2 regions of the Nonomuraea coxensis DSM 45129 genome follow, and region 2 is predicted to be linked to the other one. Evidence: riboswitches for the same ligand, from Rfam matches in the RefSeq annotation. Region 2 holds a riboswitch; the other holds the start of a gene.
The links. A riboswitch is a leader RNA that binds a small molecule or an ion and turns the genes downstream of it on or off. The one in region 2 is predicted to bind cyclic di-AMP.
Positions count from the first base shown of each region.

Region 1: it holds a riboswitch for cyclic di-AMP, as region 2 does, so the genes downstream of both, Nocox_RS25135 (CHAP domain-containing protein) here and Nocox_RS43435 (hypothetical protein) in region 2, are expected to answer to the same signal.

Region 1 covers NZ_CP068985.1:5,321,407-5,324,603, forward strand. The annotation lists gene Nocox_RS25125 (aldo/keto reductase) at 1-11, shown strand, start outside; gene Nocox_RS25130 (Gfo/Idh/MocA family protein) at 32-985, shown strand; cyclic di-AMP (ydaO/yuaA leader) riboswitch at 1,107-1,242, shown strand; gene Nocox_RS25135 (CHAP domain-containing protein) at 1,255-1,944, shown strand; gene Nocox_RS25140 (PadR family transcriptional regulator) at 2,040-2,624, opposite strand; gene Nocox_RS25145 (class II aldolase/adducin family protein) at 2,733-3,197, shown strand, end outside.
Region 2 covers NZ_CP068985.1:7,325,160-7,328,356, forward strand. The annotation lists gene Nocox_RS34285 (hypothetical protein) at 1-42, shown strand, start outside; gene Nocox_RS34290 (alpha/beta fold hydrolase) at 93-938, opposite strand; gene Nocox_RS43435 (hypothetical protein) at 1,001-1,870, opposite strand; cyclic di-AMP (ydaO/yuaA leader) riboswitch at 2,078-2,213, opposite strand; gene Nocox_RS34300 (DUF5302 domain-containing protein) at 2,361-2,561, opposite strand; gene Nocox_RS34305 (rod shape-determining protein) at 2,723-3,197, shown strand, end outside.

The DNA.
Region 1 (3,197 bases), 2.0 Mb from region 2:
ACGGCGCCTGAACCCTCTACGATCTCGCCTTGTGCGAGATTTTGCGTGGGGCATAGCGGCGACCGGCGGCATCGCTCAGACCGTGGGGGCGGCCATCGCGGCCGAGCCGGGCATGCGGGTGGCCGCCGTCGGCTCCCGCGACCTCGGGCGGGCGCGGGCGCTGGCCGCGACGCTGGGCGCGGAGTCGGCGTACGGCTCCTACGAGCACCTGTGCGCCGACCCGGCCGTGGACGCGGTCTACGTCGCCACGCCGCACGCCCAGCACCTCCCGGTGGCGGCGGCCGCCATCGCGAACGGCAAGGCCGTGCTGTGCGAGAAGCCGCTCGCGGCGAGCGTGGCCGACGCCGAGACGATGGTGCGCCTGGCGCGTGAGGCGGGCGTCTTCCTCATGGAGGCCATGTGGATGCGGTTCAACCCGCTGATCCGCCTGATCGCCTCCGACGAGCGCTTCGGGGAGATCCGCTCGGTGCAGGCGTCCTTCGGCTTCGCGCACCCCTATGACGCCGCGCACCGGCTGTGGGCGCCGGAACTGGGCGGCGGCGCGCTGCTCGACCTCGGCATCTACCCGTTCGGGCTGGCGCAGCTGCTGCTCGGGATGCCGGAGAGCCTGCGGGTCACGGGCTCCCTCGCGCCCAGCGGCGTGGACGCGGAGGCGGCCGGGCTGCTGACGTACGCCGGGGGGCGGCACGCCGTGGTGGCGACCTCGTTGCTCGCGCACTACCCCAACTCCGCCCACGTCGTGGGCACCGGCATGCGGGCGGAGATCCCGGCGGCGTTCTGGGCGCCGCAGCGGATCGTGCTGTCCGCGCCCGGCATGGAGCCCGAGGAGCACGTGCTCGATCCGGCCGACAACGGCTACGCGGGCGAGGTGCGCGAGGTGCGGGCCGCCGTGGCCGAGGGGCGGACCGAATCGGCGATCATGCCGCTTGACGAGTCCCTTGCCATGATGGTGCTCCTCGCCGACGCCCGGCAACAGCTCTCCTGACCTGGCTTTTATGGAGTTGTAATCTCTTGCCGTGTGTATTACCTTATGGTGCACCTCAGGGCATAAGTCCGTTTTGTCGGATTATGTCTGACCATCGCAAGTGAGATCACATCACAGGATCGTCCTGTGACCGCTGAATCCGCCACGCGCGGAACCGGGGACCCACGTCCTTCGGGGTGAATCGGCACCACGTGCCGTAGGACAGCTTCCACGTCCGAACCCGTCAGCTAACCCGGTAAGCGGCATGGAAGCAAGGAGTAACCCCCTCGATGGCCAAGCACCGCTTCACCGCTGCCCAAAAGCTGAGCCTCGCCGTCATCGGCGCGACCGTGGCCGCCGCCACGTTCGGCTCGCAGGCCGCGTACGCCGACACCCCTCCGGTCACCGGGCAGCACGGCGGCAGCACCCTCAACAACCCCGCGGAACGCTCCGCCCCCCGCGCCCGCGCCCAGGAGAGCAGGATCCAGGTCACCGCCGACCAGGTGCTGGCCGTGGCCCGCTCCCAGGTGGGCACCAGCGAGAACTCCGCCGGCGGCGGCACCCCGTACCAGCAGTGGTACGCCGCCTCGCAGCGGGCCGCCGAGACCATCGCCCGCGACGGCGGCACCCCCGCCGGCTACCTCAACGCCCCCTGGTGCGCGATGTTCGTCTCCTGGGTCGGCGAGAAGACGGGCGCCCGCCCCCAGGTCGGCTGGGACGCCTACACCGTCACCCACGCCAAGTGGTTCAAGGCCAACGACCGCTTCGGCACCCTCGCCAAGCCCGGCGCGGTGGTCTTCTTCGCCTGGGACGGCAGCAAGAGCCTCGACGCCATCGACCACGTCGGGTTCGTCGTGAAGGACAACCAGAACGGCACCATCTCCACCATCGAGGGCAACACCGGCAACGGCAAGGTGGAGGAGCGCGTCCGGCCGAAGTCGCAGGTCGTCGGCTACGGCTACCCCGAGTACGCCTCCTGACCTCCCTCCCGCACGCCCCCTGACCTTCCGCACGTACGAGCGCGTGTCCCTTTCGCCCGGGGACGCGCGCTCGTCGGCGTCGGCGGCCCCGCCCGTCAGGGCGGCGTGGGCTCCTCCAGCAGCCGCAGGCTCTCGCGGGCCCACGCGGCGCGGGCCGTCGCGACGGCGATCTGGCCCGCGAAGACGTGCGCCTTCAGCGCGGCGATGCGGTCGTGCTCGCCCGCGGGGCGGTTCTTCAGCCGCTCCTTGAGCAGGGGCGTGTCCTTGGCCAGCAGCGCCTCCCTGTGCGCCCGCCACTCGGCGGCGAGCTGCTCCTGCTCGGCGATGAACGCCTTGAGCACCGACGCCGCCCGGTCCGGCTCGATCATGTCGAAGAACAGCGCCTGGAGGAAGAACGCGTCCCGCGCCGGCGGCGGGGTGTGGGCGGTGCCGAGCCAGGCGCGCAGCTCCGCCAGGCCGCGCTCGGTGATGGAGTAGACGGTCCGCCTCAGCCTGGTGCCCCGGATCTCCTTCTGGCCCTCGATGAGCCCGGCCTGCTCCATCTGGCGCAGCGTGGGATAGATCTGGCTCTGCGGCGCCGACCACACCCAGCGCGGGGCGGCCTCGAAGAAGCGGGTCAGCTCGTACCCGTTCATGGGGCGCGCCTCCAGGACGCCGAGCAGCGCGTGCTGAAGCGACATGCCCTCCAGCATAGGGAGAGCCTGATCCGTTCCTCTAGAACAGGTATGGAGATACATGTATTGTCCTCCCTGTCTTCGGAACGATCTCGCGAGCAGGGTGGGCGACCGATGGAGCACTTACCGGACGAGCTGTCCAGGGCCGGGCGGGCGCTGGCGGCGGCGGGGCTGGTGACCGCGTTCGGGCACGTCTCCGCCCGGACCGGCGGCGACCGGCTGCTGATGACGCCGCCGGTCCCCCTCGGCACCCTCACCGCCGCGTCCCCGTACGCCGAGATCCCCCTCGACGCCGCCGACCTGCCCGCGGGGGCGCCGCGCGAGGCGTGGATCCACGTCGAGATCGCCCGCGCCCGCCCCGGCGTCCTGGCCGTCTGCCGGGCGCAGCCGCCCACCGCCACCGCCCTCGCCGCCGCCGGGGTGCCCATCCGGCCGCTGCACGGGCAGGGAGCCTTCCTCGGGCCCGAGGTGCCCGTGCTCGACGACGCCGTGCTCGTCCGCGACCGGGCCCGCGGCCGGGCGCTCGCCGACCGGCTCGGCGACTCCCCCGCCCTCGTCATGCGGGGCAACGGCGCGGTC
Region 2 (3,197 bases):
CGGCACCAGCTCCGCGGCATCGAGGAGAAGCTGGAGGTCTGAGCACCGCGCGGCCCGCGCCCTCCGTGCGGGGGGCGCGGGCCGCGGCGCGTTCAGGCGGTGGTGTGCTTGGTGATCTCGGCGACGATGTCGGGCCAGAGCGCGCGCGGCAGGTCGTGCCCCATCCCCGGGTACGTCACCAGGCGAGCCCCCGGGACGGCCGCCGCGGTGGCCTCGCCGCCCGCCAGGGGGACGAGCTGGTCGGCCTCGCCGTGCAGCACCAGGGTGGGCACGGTCAGCCGGCCGAGCGCCTCGACCCGGCTGCCGGACGCCATGATGGCGGCGAGCTGCCGGCCGGTGCCCGCCGGGTCGAAGCAGCGGTCGTAGGCCAGTCCCGCGAGGGTGGTGATGCGCTCGTGGTCCAGCTCGTAGCCGGGCGAGCCGATCATTGTCCAGGTGCGTACGGCCTGCTCCAGCACGCCGTCGCGGTCGGCGGCCGGCCGGGCCATGAGGATCGCGGCGGCCTCCGCCGTCGGCGGCGCGATCTCAGGGCCGGGGGTGGACATGATCGAGGTGAGGGTCAGCACGCGCTCCGGACGGCGGATGGCCAGCGTCTGGGCGATCATGCCGCCCATCGAGGCGCCCACCACGTGGGCCCGCGGCCAGCCGAGGGCGTCCATGAGGCCGGCGGTGTCCTCGGCCATGTCGTCCAGCAGGTACGGCGGAGCCGTGCCCGCGCCGGGCACCCCCGCCCCACCGACGTGCGTGGACAGCCCCGCGTCGCGGTTGTCGAACCGGACCACGTGGTGTCCCTGCTCGGCCAGGAGCTCACAGAGCCCTTCGTCCCAGTGGATGAGCTGGGCGCCGAGGCCCATGATGAGGAGCAGCGGGCGGCCTCCGGGGTCGCCGAAGCTCTCGTAGGCGATGTCGATGCCGTTGGCGGTTACGCGGGTCGTCACCGGACCAGAATCTCATTCTGGTCCGGTGACGTAAAGCGTTCTGAGCGGATGCCGGCGCCGGCTCAGGCGCCGCGCTTGAGCAGGCGCCGGAGGCGGTTACCGCCCAGCACCACGGCCCCGCCTCCCAGGGCCAGGGCGGCCCAGAGCAGGGCGCCGCCCACGCCGGTGCCCGCCTGCGCGGACTCGCCCTGGCGGACGGTCCCGGCCTGGCCGGCCGCGAGCTGGACGGCCGCGCCACCGGCGGAACCGCCGGCCACGCCCTGCGCCGGCGTCTCTGACTGGCCCGCCTTCTCCTGCACGGCCTTCGCCGCGCTCTGCGTGCCGGTCTTCGTCCTGACCTTCGCCGGCTGCGCGGTCCCGGTCGTCGCCGGCTTCTCCTCGGCCAGGACCTTCGGGGGCTCGGCCGGGTTGTTGTCACGCCGCGACCAGGCGCCGGTGGAGAAGGGGACCGGGTGGTTCTTCTTGCCGACCCCGGGGCCCCACTTGGTGATGACGTAGTCGACCTTGATGTGGCCCTGGCCGCCGATGCCGTCCACGCCCAGCGTGGCGGAGTTGAACCGGCCGCCGGTCAGCTCGGCGAAGGTCTTGGCGTCCAGGTCGAGCATGATGCCCCGGTTGGAGGGCACGCCTGGGCCGCGGTCGCCCACGAAGAAGGGCATCTTCTTGCCCTTGTACATCACGTAGCCCTCGGTCAGCAGGGGCCAGCTCGGGCTGGCGGCCAGCCCTTTCTGCATCGGCTTGCCGCTGGCCGGCAGGCCGGTGTCCCCGGCCCTGCCGGAGCCGTCGTCCCAGAAGTAGGAGGCGGTGGTCGAGCCTTTGAGCAGGATCTTCTCGTCGGTGTCAGCGTGGGCGGGGGCGGAGACGGCGGTGAGCGCGCCGAACGAGCAGGCGGCGAGCACGGCGCAGGAGCGCAGGCCGAAATAAGCAGACATGGAGCAGTGAGGTCCTTTGCGAGGGACAGGGACACGCGCTCAGGGGAGAAGGGCGCAGCCAGGGGAGAACACCTGACGGGGGAGGCTGCGCGGAGCGCGGAGGAGCCTGGACGAAGAGCCGCTCAGCGGGCGGCCGGCACTACGCTGTCGGGAATCTCGGCCGGTGGGGATCCGGTGTCCGGGGGTGTGACGCGGTACGACATGCGGGGGTCCTCTCCATCACGCCTACCGGGTTAGCTGACGGGTTCGGACGAGGAGATGCCCTACCGGCGTGCTGCCGGATTCACCCCAACGGACTGGGTCCCCGGTTCCCGAGAGGTTCGGGATTCGGCTGGTTGAATGGGCCACACTTAACCACGCACACAGGGACGAAAGCAAACGAATCGTCACGAATCGGACAAAAGATCTACCTGGCCGCCGGGCAAAGAAAAGGGAGGGCGCGGAATAACCGCGCCCTCCCTGGGCTACCGGACCTGCCGGACCTGCTGACTCAGCCGCCGCTCTTGCGCCTGAAGGATCGCTTGTTCGCGGCCGGGCCGTGCGTACCGTGGATCTTCGACGGATCGCCGCCCCTGCCACCCGCGCCGCCGGCCGCGTGCTGGCCACGCTTGCGCTCAAGCGCCTCGCGGAACTTGCGCTTCATCTCGTCCTCGGGAGTTTCGCTGACTTCCGGCTCCGGTGATTCCGCCATTGAGGACCTCCATGGTGTTGGGACACCCCCAGCTTCGCACGGTGTCCCTTACGACGCGAAACCGGTCCGTCAGGTAAAGGGGTACCGCTCGGTTCCTGGTGTTGCGTTGGGGTACGAGCGGATACAAATCCCGACATGATGGACAAATCGCCTGGACAGGCATGAGTGTCCTCGGCCTGGACCTGGCCGTGGATCTGGGGGCCGCGCGCACGCGGATCTACGCCAAGCGCAGGGGCATCGTCCTGGACGAGCCCTCCGCCGTCGTCCGCGACGCCAGGACAGGCAAGATCGTGGAGTACGGCGCGGAGGCCGACCCCACGAGCGGCCACGAGACCTGCCGGCCCGTCAGCGCGGGCCTGCCGGGCGACGGCGAGCTGACCCGGCGGCTGGTCAGGCACTTCCTGCGCAAGGTGCACCGGCGGCCCTTCGCGGCCCGTCCGCGCCTGGTCATGGCGTTGCCGGAGGGCGCCACGTCCATCGACAAGGCGGCCCTTCGGGACGTCGCCTACGACGCCGAGGCCCGCGGGCTCATGCTCGTCCCGCACGGGCTCGCGGCGGCGCTGGGCGCGGGCGTGCAGGTACGCGACGGCACCGGGCGGATGGTCATCGACATCGGGCAGGACGTGGCCCGCGTGG